DNA from 2 places in the Fictibacillus halophilus genome. Region 1 is predicted to be linked to the other one. Evidence: riboswitches for the same ligand, from Rfam matches in the RefSeq annotation. Region 1 holds a riboswitch; the other holds the start of a gene.
The links. A riboswitch is a leader RNA that binds a small molecule or an ion and turns the genes downstream of it on or off. The one in region 1 is predicted to bind S-adenosylmethionine.
Positions count from the first base shown of each region.

Region 2: it holds a riboswitch for S-adenosylmethionine, as region 1 does, so the genes downstream of both, I5J82_RS04360 (2,3-diketo-5-methylthiopentyl-1-phosphate enolase) here and I5J82_RS12965 (methionine ABC transporter ATP-binding protein) in region 1, are expected to answer to the same signal.

Region 1 covers NZ_JAEACF010000001.1:2,483,677-2,491,500, forward strand. Annotated here, with positions in the region: gene I5J82_RS12930 (cysteine desulfurase) at 1-186, opposite strand, end outside; gene sufD (Fe-S cluster assembly protein SufD) at 186-1,484, opposite strand; gene sufC (Fe-S cluster assembly ATPase SufC) at 1,504-2,289, opposite strand; gene I5J82_RS12945 (YuzK family famiily protein) at 2,532-2,672, opposite strand; gene I5J82_RS12950 (carboxymuconolactone decarboxylase family protein) at 2,947-3,327, opposite strand; gene I5J82_RS12955 (MetQ/NlpA family ABC transporter substrate-binding protein) at 3,463-4,281, opposite strand; gene I5J82_RS12960 (methionine ABC transporter permease) at 4,311-4,979, opposite strand; gene I5J82_RS12965 (methionine ABC transporter ATP-binding protein) at 4,972-5,997, opposite strand; SAM riboswitch class I at 6,311-6,441, opposite strand; gene I5J82_RS12970 (hypothetical protein) at 6,521-6,865, opposite strand; gene I5J82_RS12975 (anti-sigma-I factor RsgI family protein) at 6,986-7,824, opposite strand, start outside.
Region 2 covers NZ_JAEACF010000001.1:824,550-832,373, forward strand. Annotated here, with positions in the region: gene I5J82_RS04350 (carbon-nitrogen family hydrolase) at 1-79, opposite strand, end outside; gene I5J82_RS04355 (pyridoxal phosphate-dependent aminotransferase) at 101-1,267, shown strand; SAM riboswitch class I at 1,441-1,560, shown strand; gene I5J82_RS04360 (2,3-diketo-5-methylthiopentyl-1-phosphate enolase) at 1,638-2,879, shown strand; gene I5J82_RS04365 (2-hydroxy-3-keto-5-methylthiopentenyl-1-phosphate phosphatase) at 2,876-3,550, shown strand; gene I5J82_RS04370 (methylthioribulose 1-phosphate dehydratase) at 3,547-4,212, shown strand; gene I5J82_RS04375 (1,2-dihydroxy-3-keto-5-methylthiopentene dioxygenase) at 4,190-4,726, shown strand; gene I5J82_RS04380 (Lrp/AsnC family transcriptional regulator) at 4,923-5,333, opposite strand; gene I5J82_RS04385 (MBL fold metallo-hydrolase) at 5,464-6,225, shown strand; gene I5J82_RS04390 (AI-2E family transporter) at 6,594-7,688, opposite strand.

The DNA.
Region 1 (7,824 bases):
ACGAGTTCCAAGTGTATGAACACCACGGTGAACATTCGAGTTGTACTCTTTGTAATACTTATCTAAAGCTTCAATAACTTGTATCGGTTTTTGTGAAGTGGCTGCACTGTCAAGGTAAACGAGAGGTTTGCCGTTAACTTCCTGATCTAGGATAGGAAACAGCTTTCTCCATTCGTTTGCACTCATTAGCGCACTTTCCTTTCAATAACCTCGACTAAACGATTTTTAACAGATTCTAAAGGCATCTGACTAACGACTGGTGCTAAGAATCCATGAATGATCAAGCGTTCAGCTTCAGATTTCGGAATACCGCGGCTCATCAAATAGAACATTTGAAGAGGATCGATTCTTCCTACTGATGCAGCATGACCTGCTGTTACATCATCTTCGTCGATCAAAAGGATAGGGTTCGCATCACCACGTGCTTTTTCACTTAACATGAGTACACGTTCTGTTTGCTCACCATGAGACTTTGTAGCACCGTGCTCAATTTTTGTAATACCGTTAAAAATCGAGCTCGCGTTATCTTTCATTACCCCATGAGTAAGGATATAACCTTCAGAATGTTTTCCGTGGTTAAAGATTTGCGCTACGAAGTTTTGCTTTTGATCACCGCGACCGATTGTAACAGTCTTCGTATCAGTAAAAGATCCATCACCGATCAAGTGAGTTGTGTTATCAGAAACCGTATTTCCGTCGTTAAACTGACCAAGCGCCCACTCAATGCGAGCATCTTTCTCAGCACGTCCTCTGCGGTTCACGTATGTTGTCATACCTTTTGCAAGGTTATCTACAGCACCGTAAACTACTTTTGCACCGCTGCCTGCATATACTTCAGACACGATGTTTGCAACAGACTCTGAAGATTCATTTGTTGATAAATAGTTTTCTACATACGTTACGGAGCTGTTATCTTCTGCAGCAACGATAACATGGTTAAAGATTGCTGCTTCATCATCTTGATAATAAACAGCTTGGATTGGAGCAGAAAGTTCAACGTTTTTTGGAACATAAAGAAATGCTCCATTAACGAATAGTGCTGCATGAAGTGCTGGTAAACGGTTCTCATCAACCGCTACAGCTTTCATAAAGTACTTTTTCACTAGATCTTCATGCTCTTTTGCAGCTGTTAGAAGATCTGTATAAATAACACCTTGATCCTTTACGGATTCTTCAAGTGCAAAATAAACAGGTGTTCCATTATGGATAACAAGAACATTTTTCGCTTCTTCTTCAGAACCGATCAATGCCTTAACATCTTCAGGAAGTTCATTGAACGCAACAGGAGTGCCAGTTGCTTCATGTTTGAATTCTGTAAAGTTCCATTTATCGATCTTAGTTTTGTCCGGTTTAGGCATTGGAAGCTCTTGAGCCAATTCCAATGCTTGCAAACGAAGTTCCTGCAGCCAAGCGGGTTCCTGTCTGCTGCTTGAAAAACCGGTTACGTAGTCCTTATCAAATCTTAGGCTCGTATCAACTGACATGTATAGTCCCCCTTAATGCTTACGCTTCTTGACCAACAGTTTCGTCTTTAATTCCTAACTCTTCTTTAATCCAGTCGTATCCTTCAGCTTCTAGACGTTGAGCTAATTCCGGTCCACCAGATTTAACAATACGCCCTTGCATCATCACGTGTACTTTATCTGGAGTGATGTAGTTCAATAGACGTTGGTAGTGAGTGATGATTAAGCAACCGAAATCAGGGCTGCGCATTTCGTTAACACCTTTAGCTACTACTTTAAGAGCATCAATATCGAGTCCTGAATCGATTTCATCTAGGATTGCTAATTTTGGCTCAAGCATCATCATTTGAAGAATCTCGTTACGCTTCTTTTCTCCACCAGAAAATCCTTCGTTTAAGTAACGATGAGCAAACGCATTGTCCATTTCAAGATGATCCATCTTTTTATCTAACTCACGGATAAATTTCATTAGAGAAATTTCGTCGCCTTCTTCACGCTTTGCATTGATAGCAGAACGTAAGAAATCAGCGTTCGTAATACCGCTTACTTCAGATGGGTATTGCATAGCTAAGAAAAGTCCAGCTTGTGCACGCTCATCAACTTCCATATCTAAAAGATCTTCTCCGTTGAATGTAACTTTACCAGAAGTTACTTCATATTTAGGGTGTCCCATTAACGCTGCAGAAAGAGTAGACTTTCCTGTTCCGTTAGGTCCCATGATTGCGTGGATTTCTCCACCATTTATTTCGAGATCTAAACCTTTAATAATCTCTTTATCTTCAATAGAAACACGAAGATCTTCAATCTTTAAATTAGGTGCTGACATAATACAACCTCCATTAAGAAATCATTCTCAAGATTTTGATAAAAGGCACAAAATAGCCATTCTCAATTTATTCTCATTCTAATCTTATAACAAATGAAATGTATGTTCAAGGGAACGAGCTGTTTACTTTTCCATTGTTGTCATATTATCTGCACATCAATCGCCATATTTGAAAAAAGGCTGACTCATGAGGCGGTAAACCACCTGATGAATCAGCCTTTTGTAATTTTAACGTTCATATGTTACGGCGTATGGTTTCTACTAGCATCTGCCGCTATTTCTAATCCTTTTTTGTATTCCTTATCTCGGACCTTCTCAACGTCTAACCGTTTTTCCAAATCCCTCTCATACTCTGCAAAACCACAGCCATGTGACTGGTGCATTGCTTTTTCCATCTCGGACGTATGTTTTACTTTAATGGGGTGGATAATGAATCAATCCTTTCAAAGTTAAGTTATTTAATAATGTTAGCGTATCAGCAACACTCATTTCACTCAAACCGTTATCAAAGTGAAATCACCCTACATACACGTGCATAATGATTCCTATTGAAAACAGATGTGACTTTCTGTGTTATCCTGCTAAATGCGCTACATTACTTCCATTACCTTTTAGGATGATTTCAAAACATGTAAAGTGTGGAATTTAGACTTTCTTTTAATGACGCGGTTTATTTAATTCTTTGATGCACTCTTGAACGAGGGTCACACCTTGGCTCATAGCGGCTCCCCCACCAAATGCAGCAGAAACTCCCACAGCTTCAAGGATTTCGTTTTCTGAACACCCTTGATCTAAACATCCTTTTGTGTGGTAGATGATACAATACTCATCTTGCGAATAGATACTGATCCCTAAAGCAATCAACTGCTTATACTTCTCAGATATCTCGCCTTCCTTAAAGCAATGGCGGGTAAATTCATTATAAGCATGTGTAAGTTCAGGCATGTTCTCATTGTATTTTCCTAATCCTTCTTTATAGCGGATTAGGTGATATTGTGTTGAATTCGATCCCGGTAGCGGCTGCTCTTCTTGTTTCATTTCATTCACTCCTGTCAAAATAGTAAACAGGTTTAGTATGGGTTAATCGCACGCCGGTTATGTAATAAACATTCGTAAGTTTTTCGTCAAAAAAAAAGAACTGACTCAAAAAATAAGTCAGTTCTCTCTCAAACGTTATTCTGTTACTGGCACTACTGCGCCTTCATATTTTTTCTTAATGAAATCTTGAATCTCTTTAGAACGTAGTACTTCGACTAAAGCTTTAACAGATTTCTTATCTTTATCTCCTTCACGCACCGTGATGATGTTTACGAATGGAGAGTCAGATCCTTCTAATGCAATCGCATCTTTTTGAGGGTTCAGTCCAGCATCGATCGCGTAGTTTGTGTTGATTAGAACGGCATCACCTTCACCGTTCTTGTATGCTTTTGGCAGCATTCCTGCATCAACGTCAGCTTTAAATTTAAGCTTCTTAGGGTTTTCTACAACATCTTTAATTTGCGCTTCTGCTCCAGCACCTTCTTTAACTTTGATCAAGCCTTCTTTTTCAAGTAAGCCAAGCATACGGCCATGATCTGCTACAGAGTTAGACATGATGATAGTTGCGCCTTCAGGTAGTTCATTTAAAGATTTGTATTTTTTAGAATAGATTCCGATCGGCTCAAGGTGAATGCCACCCGCGTTCTCGAATTTGTATCCGTGATCTTTCATTTGAGACTCTAGATATGGAACGTGCTGAAAATAGTTCGCACCGATTTCTTTTTCATCTAAAGATTTGTTTGGCAGTACATAATCTTGGAACGTTTTGATTTCAAGTTCAATACCTTTTTCTTTCAATAGAGGTTTTGCTTCTTCCAGGATTTCAGCATGTGGTACGTTTGATGCACCAACAATAATCTTCTCGTCGCTGATTCCGCCTTCTGTTTTGTTCCCACAAGCAGCAAGAGCTGCAACAAGAACAGTTAATATAATTACGGATAAAACTTTTTTCATATGAACTTCCTCCTTGTTGTCTAAAAAAGTTATCTCTTATCTAACGCAGTTGTAATTCGATCACCAATCCACTGGATGACGAAGACGATGACTAAGATGAGTGCAGTTGAAACCAATGTCACATCCGCGTTATCTCTTTGGTAACCTTCCATGTAAGCTAAGTTCCCTAAGCCTCCTGCACCAACTACTCCAGCCATCGCTGTATAACTTACGAGCGCGATTGCGGTCACAGTGATTCCTGACACAAGAGCAGGTGTGCTTTCTGGGATAAGAACTTTAAATATAATCTGAGCATTTGTAGCACCCATCGATTTTGCCGCTTCGATTACCCCTTTATTAATCTCTCTCAAAGCAATCTCAACCATACGTGCATAAAATGGTGCCGCACCTACGATTAGAGCAGGTAGTGCTGCTTCAGCTCCAAGCATCGTTCCTACGATTAAGCGTGTAAATGGAATCAATAAAATGATTAAGATAATAAAAGGAATCGATCGAAATACGTTAACGATTATGGCAATTACACTATTTAAAAACTTATTTCCCCACAAGTTTCCAGGAGAAGTTAAAAATAACGCTAATCCAAGGGCAAGCCCTAGAAAAAATGTAATGACCACTGAGATAGCAGACATATATAATGTTTCATTTGTCGCTTCTAATAGAACATCCCATTGAACATTCGGGAACCATGTACTAAGCATTATGAATCACCTCTACTTCAACCTGCACACTGTTTAAAAACTCCATAGCACGAGCTAGTGCAGATTCTGTACCTTTAATCTGAATAAACAACGTCCCATAAGGTCCATTCTGAGTTTGTGTAATCTTTCCTTGTAGAATATTAACGTCCACTTCATACTTACGAATCAGTTCCGTAATTAATGGCTGCCCAGCTCGTCCACCGATAAAAGTAAGTTGAACGATTCGACCTTCAGGGAACTCGGAAATGAACTGTTTAATCGTATCTACCGTTTCTTCAGGTTCTGTTACTTGTTTCACAAAATCCTTCGTGATTGGTTCTGTCGGGTTTTTAAAGACATTTAAAACATCGCCTTCTTCTACTACTCTCCCCTGTTCCATTACAGCTACACGGTGACAAATCTTTCTGATCACATGCATCTCATGTGTAATAAGAACGATTGTCAGATTTAACTTTTGATTGATTTCCACAAGCAGATCAAGAATGCTGTCGGTTGTTTTAGGATCTAGTGCTGAAGTTGCTTCATCACATAAAAGTACTTTTGGCTCATTAGCAAGAGCACGCGCGATACCTACACGCTGCTTTTGTCCACCACTTAGTTGTGATGGGTAGGACCCGCCACGACCTTCCAAACCAACTAGGTCGATCAGCTCATCAACACGCTGCTTGATCTTAGCTTTTGGATAACCGGCAATTTCAAGAGGAAAAGCAATGTTTTCTCGTACTGTACGGGACCATAATAAGTTAAAGTGCTGAAAGATCATGGAGATTTCTTGTCTTGCTTCTCTTAACTTCTTCGATGACAGCTCGGACATGTTTTTGCCACCAATCGTAACCGTACCGCTAGTCGGACGCTCTAGCATGTTAAGGATTCGGATCAGTGTACTTTTACCTGCACCACTATAGCCGATGATTCCGTATATCTCTCCTTGCTTTATGTTTAAATCTACCGTATCAACAGCCTTTACTTCGCCATCTTTGGTTTGAAAGACTTTACGGACTGACTGTAAATTAATCAAGATTCTTACCTCATTTCTTATCTAAATATTGACTCATGTAGAAACGGTGCATTTGTTTGCTTAGGTGTTCCCCTCATTGATAAGTTGGTTGTAGTGGAAGGTGCGAGACTCCTACGGGATAAGCGGGACAGGTGAGACTCTTAACAGCGCATAGCGCTAAGAGGCTCACCGCACGCCCCGTGGAAAGCGAGCATCCTGTAACGGAAAATCAACTACTCCCAAGAGCTTCAACGTAAAACGAAAACAGCCAAACAAAAAAATGCCTCTCTGCTTCAATATGAGCAGAAAGGCATATTATATTCTATGCACGTTCTCCTCATCTCCCAAGACTACTTAAAGTCTTGCAGGAATTGGCACCTTTCTAGTTCATCATTCATAAGAATGCAATGATCTAGCGGTTGCCGGGTTTCATAGGGCCAGTCCCTCCACCTCTCGTGATAAGTAAAAAAGTGTTACTTTATTAAATTAAAGCGATACATATTTGAATCACTGTGAAGAATATTATCATCCTTGTCGATTCGTGTCAAATATTTTTAGCAGTTCGAACTAATACACCAGCAGAGATCTCTTCCCAATGTGAACTCAAGTAAAAGATCGCTTCCCATTTTAAGCGTTGTCTGAGCGTACCTTGAAACTCAATCATCTCTTGTCTCAATAATGTACTCAGCTTCATTTTACCCTCAAGCAACATAGATAGATATTTCGGATTCCCTGTAAATGTGACGGTTCGGTTCCGCTCTCCCTCTCTGTAATCAATCTTAAGTGTAGTCTCATCCTTACATTTAAAACTAGGCTTTACCGGAATATTATAAAGAGAAAGATACGGACTTTTTGCTATTTGGCTTTCAAAGTAACGGATATCCAACATTAAAAATCCCCCCGAATTGGTTGTTACTTCACCGATTCTAGAGGAATATTCATATACCTTTATAAACCCTTCGACAGCAGCAAGGAATCGTAATTGGTATTACGACACGTTATTTCATAATTAGTGTTTATGTTTCTTTTCTTGCTTCTCATGTTCACTTTTAGAATATCTTTGATCATCTCTATGATGTCTGTCATCATCCCATTGCTGTCTCTTATCGTCTTTCTTACGATCGCTTCCGTTATTTCGCTTGTTGTGATTTTTATCCTGCTGTTTATTTTCTATTCTAAGCTCTTTTGGTTGATAATCATCCTTATCCTGTTTTGAAGATCTGACAGGTTCTTTCGTCATTTTAGGTTCTATACTTTTTTCTTTTTGTTGCTTAGGCTCTTTTTTGTTATTAGACTTACTTCTTATTTCGCGCTCTTTCCTATCCCGTTTTTCATTCGTATTTTTTTTAGGCTTTACAAGGTTTTCTTGTGGCTTTTTAACCGAACGCTGGTTAATTTCTTTTTTCTCACCATTATTAACAGGCTTTACTTTGACTTCATGTGGTGCAGCCTTTATTTTACGAGGGTGTGGAACGGATTTAATATCTTTAGAAGAAGTGGCATTCACTTTAAGTTCTTGAAACTTCACTTCTTTAATTTTTTCTTCTTTAAGGTGTTTATCGTTCTTGGTTGCTTCCTGGAATGCTGAGTATTTACCTGAAGATACACCTAATTGTTTGGCTTTATTTCGAACTTCTTCGTTCGTTTCAGAAACAGTAATTGCAACAGGATATTGGACGACTGCTTTTTTCACAATAGAATTCAGCGCCTGATCTAATTCCTGCTTCGTTTTCTTATCACTCGATTTATCGGATACTGTTGTAATCAGCATAGATTGATTCTCTTCCATATATCCTTCTGTCTGATAAGCTTTAATCAGTTGATCTGCAAATACTTCAAACGGCATTC
Region 2 (7,824 bases), 1.7 Mb from region 1:
CCTCCAGATTGTAAAAAAAGTCTTTACAGAATTTATTTAAGCGTATAACATAACTGATTAGAATTTCAAGAACATTCAAATTAGACTGGAAGTGATCGTCGTGAAACGTTTTGAGCAGGCAGAAGTGATGGGGAAACTGCCAGAGCAATTTTTCGCCAAGCTTGTAAAAAAAGTATCTCACTATGTGGAGCAAGGCTATGACGTTATTAATCTAGGACAAGGAAATCCCGATCAACCCACTCCGCAGCATATTGTAGATGCGTTAAAAGAGGGAGCAGATCGAGCTGATTTCCATAAGTATTCACCGTTTCGCGGACATGGATTTTTGAAGCAGGCAGCAGCCGATTTTTATAAACGAGAATATGGTGTGACACTTGATCCCGAGAAAGAAGTAGCGATACTCTTTGGAGGGAAAGTGGGCTTAGTAGAGTTATCACAATGTTATTTAAACCAAGGTGATGTTGCACTCGTTCCAGATCCGGGATACCCGGATTATTGGTCAGGTGTTGCAATGGCCGGTGCTAAGATGGAGACAATGCCCTTAAGAAAAGAAAATGATTTTCTGCCGAAGTATGATGAATTACCTGAAACGGTATTGAACAAAGCCAAGCTTATGTTCTTAAACTATCCGAACAACCCAACTGCCGGTGTTGCAACTGAATCATTTTTTAAAGAGACAGTAGAGCTCGCTAACAAACATGATATTCTTGTGTGTCATGATTTTGCTTATGGTGCTATCGGATTTGATGGACAAAAGCCGGTTAGTTTTCTACAGGTAGAAGGAGCAAAGGACGTAGGAATAGAAATCTATACCCTTTCCAAAACGTATAACATGGCAGGATGGCGCGTTGGTTTCGCGGTTGGAAATGAATCTGTCATTGAATCTATTAACCTTCTTCAAGATCATTTTTATGTAAGCTTGTTTGGAGCGGTCCAGCATGCTGCGGCTGAGGCATTGAACGGATCACAGCAATGTGTGGATGAACTGGTAGATACATATGAAAGTCGTCGAAATGCATTCATCGGACGTTTGAATGAAAACGGATGGAACGTGGAATCGCCAAAAGGTTCATTCTTCTGTTGGCTGCCTGTACCTGAAGGGTATACATCTGAAACGTTCGCCGACTATTTGCTTGAGAAAGCACATGTCGTCGTCGCACCAGGAATCGGATTTGGAAGTGAAGGCGATCGATATGTACGTGCCGGTCTATTAACGTCTGAAGAACGTTTGATCGAGGCTGCTGATCGAATTACTAAATTATTTTAGAAGTTTTATTTAATTCTTTATCCTCTTTGATTAGTTGAAAGCGAGTATCTGGAACGGAGATCAACATCTTTCAAAAACTTTAAAGCTTACTAATAGGATATTAAAGGTTTTGGTTGACAGATCCTTCATACCCTGTCATAATCACAATTAAAATTATATTCTAACAATTTGCACTCTTATTAAGAGCAGGTGGAGGGACTAGCCCGATGAAACCCGGCAACCATTCGGTTAACTATGATTAGCTGAAAACGGTGCTAATTCTTGCAGTCGAGCGTTTGGCTGAGAGATAAGAGGAAGCGGAACTGTCAATATGAAGACACCCCTTCCTCGTGAAGGGGTTTTTTGCGTTTTTGAAAGGAGAACTACAAACATGAGTAAAATTACAGCAACGTATTTAGTACATGATAAAAAAGAAAACCTACAAAAAAAAGCCGAAGGAATCGCGCTCGGACTTACTGTAGGTTCATGGACAGATCTTCCTCAACTTGAGCAAGAACAGCTAAAAAAACATAAAGGTAATGTGGAAGAAGTGATCGAACTTCCTGAAGATCCACGTGCTGATCAATTTTTAGGAAGTCATAGAACACGAGGCTTGCTTAAGATTTCCTACCCATCAGCGAACTTTTCAAATGATCTTCCAGCTATTCTAACTACAGTTTTTGGTAAACTTTCGTTAGATGGTGAGATCAAGCTCGTAGATTTAGAGTTTGATAGAGATTTAGAACAACATTTTCCCGGACCAAAGTTTGGAATAACAGGAATTCGAGATATCATAGGTGTCCATAACCGCCCACTTGTTATGAGTATTTTTAAAGGGGTACTTGGAAAAGATCTATCATTCTTCAAGCAACAATTATATGAGCAGGCTTTAGGTGGGGTAGATCTTGTGAAAGATGATGAAATTCTTTTTGAGAATCCACTTACTCCTTTTGAAGAAAGAGTAAAAATTGCTAAAGAAGTCTTAAAGTCCGTTCATGAACAAACAGGTGAAAAGACGCTTTACGCAGTAAACCTGACAGGCAGAACGAGTGAACTTCGAGATAAAGCCCGGCGCGCAGCAGAATTAGGAGCTAATGCATTACTATTTAACGTTTTGTCCTACGGGCCAGATGTATTGCAAGAATTGGCAGAGGATAAAGAGATTCCGCTTCCAATCATGGCACATCCTGCATTATCCGGAGCTATAGGATCATCGTCTCTCTACGGAATTGGTTACTCCGTATTATTAGGCAAACTGCTTCGTTATGCAGGAGCAGATCTTGTGTTGTTCCCATCACCATATGGAAGCGTAGCACTTGATCGTAATGAAACGTTAAGCATTGCAGAGTCATTAACTACAGATCGCATCTCTTTAAACAAGTCGTTTCCAGTGCCGTCGGCTGGTATCCACCCCGGTTTAACACCGGTTCTATTCAATGACTTCGGATTGGACAGTGTTATAAACGCGGGTGGGGGAATACATGGTCATCCAGATGGCGCTGCAGGGGGAGCACGTGCTTTCCGTCAAGCGATAGATGCAGTCGTTAAAGGGAAGGACTTTGAGAGTTTTGCTGAAAAACATACAGAACTACAAAAAGCATTAGAGCTTTGGGGTGGGGTGCCAGTAAAATGAAAACCCAACAACAATCGGTAATCTTTTGTGATTTTGATGGGACTGTTACTGAAAAAGACAACATCGTCGCAATCATGGAAGAATTTTCACCTGAGGGCTGGCAACCGATCGTTAATGATATCTTGAATGAAACAATCTCGATACGTGAAGGAGTCGGGAAAATGTTTTCCAGAATTTCTTCAGATAAAAAACAAGAGATCGTTGAATTCGTTTTAACACGTTCTAAGATCAGAGATGGGTTCCAGGAATTCATTCAATTTACTCAAAGTGAAGGTATCCCCTTGTATATTGTTAGTGGTGGCATTGATTTTTTTGTTCACCCTGTTTTAGAGAACAAGCTAGACTCAGCTTATGTTTTTTGTAACGCCAGTGACTTTACCGGTGACACGATAAAGATCACTTGGCCGAACGCATGTGATGATCAATGTAACAATGATTGCGGATGTTGCAAACCTTCTGTTATCAGACGACTAGAAGAGAAGTATCCCCGTGCAGAAAAGATTGTAATCGGTGATTCGATTACTGATCTTCAAGCATCAAAGATGGCGGATGTAGTTTTCGCAAGAGATTATCTAATTGAAAAATGTGAAGAAAACGAAATACCATACACACCATTTGAAACGTTTCATGACATCATTCATGTCTTAGAGAAAAGAGGTGTAAAAAGTTGAGTAAACAACAGCGTTGGAATGAGCTTGCTGATGTGAAAGATGAGCTGGCAACACGGAATTGGTTTCCCGGTACAAGTGGTAACGTATCTATTAAAGTAAGCGACTCCCCGCTCGCCTTTTATGTTTCTGCAAGCGGAAAAGATAAAACAAAACGTACTTCAGAAGACTTTCTTTTAGTAGATCAGTATGGGGAACCGGTAGAAGAAACACACTTAAAAGCTTCTGCAGAAACAGGTATTCACTGTGAAGTATACCGTTTAACGGATGCAGGCTGTTGTTTACACGTTCACACCGTAGATAATAACTTGATATCTGAGTTGTACGGTGACGTAGGAGAGATTACATTTCAAGGCCAAGAACTGATAAAGGCTTTTGGAATTTGGGAAGAAGAGGGCAGTATTACGGTTCCGATAGTGGAAAATTTTGGTGATTTATCGAAGTTATCTGAAGCGGTCGGTGCTTTAATAAAGCCTGATACAAAAGCTGTTTTGATCCGTAATCATGGTATTACCGTATGGGGGAGAAATGCTTTTGAAGCGAAGAAACATTTAGAAGCTTTTGAGTTTCTGTTCTCTTACCACATCAAGTTACAAACTTTAACTTTCTTAAGTAAAAATCAATCATTTGGAGGCGTTAAAAATGGCACAACTACGATTTCATGATAACAACGAAAGAATTGAAAAACAAAGTGAGGTAGAAGCATATTTAAACTCTCAGGAAGTTATTTACGAAAAGTGGGACATTGAAAAACTTCCAGCGCATCTTCGTGAAAATTTCGCATTAAGTGATGAGGACAAAGCAGAAGTGATACAAACTTTCCGCAGTGAGATCGATGATATCTCTGAGCGCAGAGGGTATGTGACAGAAGATGTCATTTCACTTTCTGATGCGACGCCAAACTTAGATGAGCTTTTGAAAAACTTCTTAGCAGAGCATCACCACACAGATGATGAAGTACGTTTCATCGTTTCTGGACATGGAATCTTTGCAATCGAAGGACCTAATGGGAGATTCTTTGATGTAGAACTAGAGCCAGGAGACCTTATCTCCGTTCCAGAAAATTTCCGTCACTATTTCACGCTGCAAGAGGATCGTAAAGTAGTAGCTGTACGCATCTTCAAATCAAAAGAAGGCTGGGTACCGATCTACGATAAACAGCCACAAGAAGCACAATAATTACTACACACCATTTCATTTGATTGAAATGGTGTGTTTTCTTTTGTAATGAAAGAGTAGATGGTGGTTTAGGCGCTCGTCCAGCGGCTGACAAGCACGATGGACGAGCGCCATACAGAAAATACGAGCGCTAAACCTAACAACTCCGTTAGTTTAAGTGTAATTATTTCAAAGATTATACTTTTTGAATAATGGATTATTTATCAATGACAATCGATAATTTATAGTTTGCATGCTCGTTTAAGCTCTTCAAAAAATCATTTAATATTTCATTGGAAGGAAATTTGCATTCTAGAAGGTAACAACCGTCTCCACTAATTTTATAGTTATTGATTATGTGTTGTTCTTTTGTTTTTATGAACGACAAATAGGGCTGATGAAAAGTACTTTGCGTAAAGATTGTAATGAAAGCATGTATAAAATACCCCAATTTATATTGATTGACTTTTATGGTATAACCTTCGATAACTCCGCTATCCTCTAATTTCGCCACTCTAGCTGAAACAGCTGGTCCAGTTAAATGAACTTTCTCACCTAACTCTTTCATCGTGAGCCGACTGTTCTTGGATAGTTCATCCAATATACGTAAGTCCGTCTTATCTAACATTTTATTTAACTCCTTTCATTAATAAAGTCAAACAGCCAAAAGACTTAAATTAATCTATGTATCGGTCAGTGGGTATTATATAGAATATATATTGTTCAGAGGAAATTTTAAAGAAGAGGAGATAACAAATATGAATATACAACAAATTCGTAATGCAACAATAGTTGTAGAATACGCAGGGAAAAAGTTTTTAATCGATCCAATGTTAGCGGAAAAAGGGACATATCCTCCTTTCCCAAATTCACCAAGACAAGAACAAAAAAATCCATTAGTTGACTTACCGACTTCCCTCAAAAAAATTATTAAAGGCATTGATGCAGTTATTGTTACTCACCTGCATTATGATCATTGGGATGAAGTTGCAAAAGAAGTATTACCAAAGGATATCCAATTATTTTCCCAAAATGAAGAAGATGTGACAGAAATTCGTAACGCTGGTTTTCAACGTGTAGAGGTTTTACAAGAAGATACGGTCTTTGAAGGTATCCAATTAATTAAAACAAAAGGCGAGCATGGAAGAGGAGAAATCTTAAAACTTGCTGGTCTAGTATGTGGCATTGTCTTCAAACATCAAACGGAGAAAACATTATATGTTGCTGGAGATACGGTATGGTATGAAGCAGTTCAAGAGGAAATCGACACACATAAACCAGAAGTTATAGTGGTAAATGCAGGCGATAACCAATTCTTTGAAGGCGGCTCTCTTGTCATGGGCAAAGATGATGTCTATGAGGTTTATAAAGCTGCTCCTAACGCAAAGGTAATTGCTGTCCACATGGAAGCTGTAAACCACTGGGGATTGTCCAGAAAAGAATTAAAAAAGTTTGTAAGTGAAAATGGGATTACGTCTAGTGTATTAGTGCCAGATGACGGTGAATCATACAGATTTTAAGAATGTAAAAAGACAGAAAATGATTTCTGTCTTTTTTTGGATATGCCATAATCCTGCACGTTTGTGGCATAAGGACAACACATTTTTAACTTATTATATATTTGATTTAACCGCCTTTTCATCCTTTTCCGCTAAATTGGCAGGTCAATTAACAAGTGGATTCGCATGTCAATTCGCAGCGAATTGGTGTGCTTATTCAGGTGATAAAAGTCTTTTTTACCAAAACTCTTATATACCACGAAAAAATCGCAGCGAATTACGCTGCGATTTTTAGTGCTAATTACTATGAGATTTGGCTTGTTTTTTATCGTTTTCTTCCTCAAAAGAGACCCGTTACTCTCAAACGTGTATTCTTTTTCATTTTCTAATTATTCTTCTACTTCTTTTGCTCTTCTTAAATTAATCAAACGATACGTGTGCAGGGCAATAACCTTAAGCACCGCATACACTGGAACGGCTAGAATCAATCCGAGCAGACCACCTAGGCTTCCTGCAACAAGCAAGATTGAAATAATGGTGAGCGGATGGATATCCAGCTTTTTACCCATAACTTGAGGAGAGATTACATTACCCTCGATCTGCTGAGCAATAACCATAACGACTAGTACTTTGATGACCATCGCTGGCGAGTCAACGATTGCTACGATTAATGCAGGAACGACGCCAATAATCGGTCCAAGGAACGGAATTACATTTGTGAACATAGCGATGATAGCTAAAATCAGCGAGTACTCGATTCCAATTACAAGATATCCGATATATAGCATGGTTCCCACACAGACACTGACTAGGATTTGTCCTTGGATGTATGAGCTAAGAGCGATGTCCATGTCTTTTAAAATTTTTGTTCCATTCGTACGCTGTCTTTCCGGAAGCGTTTGAAGCACCATCTGTGGAGCTTTTTCACCTTCTTTTAACATGTAATAAAGAATGAAAGGTACGGTAACAAAAATCATAATAATGTTTGTAATGATTCCAATAAAGTTTGCGATGTTCGTACCAATTGTTTGAACACTAGTAGACAAATAAGCAGTCACTTTATCAGAGATTTCTTTTACATCGAATTGTTCACTTTCTTGGAAACGGCTAACCCATTCATTTTGCTGTAAATCATTTAGTTTAGAACGAATAGCGTCGATTAATGCAGGTGTATTTTCAACCAGATTACTCACCTGTCTTTGTAGTATTGGACCAATAGAATAGAACAGCAATACGAATAGTCCGATAGCTAGCAAGTAGATGAGAAGGATGGATAACACCTTAGGCACATTTCGTTTATGCAAAAATTGAACGACAGGACGGAACAGATAATAAAGTACACCGCCAAGTAAAAACGGGAAGAATAGCGTTTGAACAAGAACGACGATCGGCCTGAAAATAAAATCAATCTTTGTTCCAACTAAAATAATTAGAAAAATGAGGAGAAATCCGTAACCGATACGAAAAAACTTCGACTGTGGCATTTAATTATCACCTTTATCTTCTGAAATATGTATTCATTATATACAACTTATAAGGACATACACAAATTTTAAAAAAACACCGGTACAAGGATAAAAGCATATGCTGAGTAATGGGCATACGTACTAGAAATGGAGT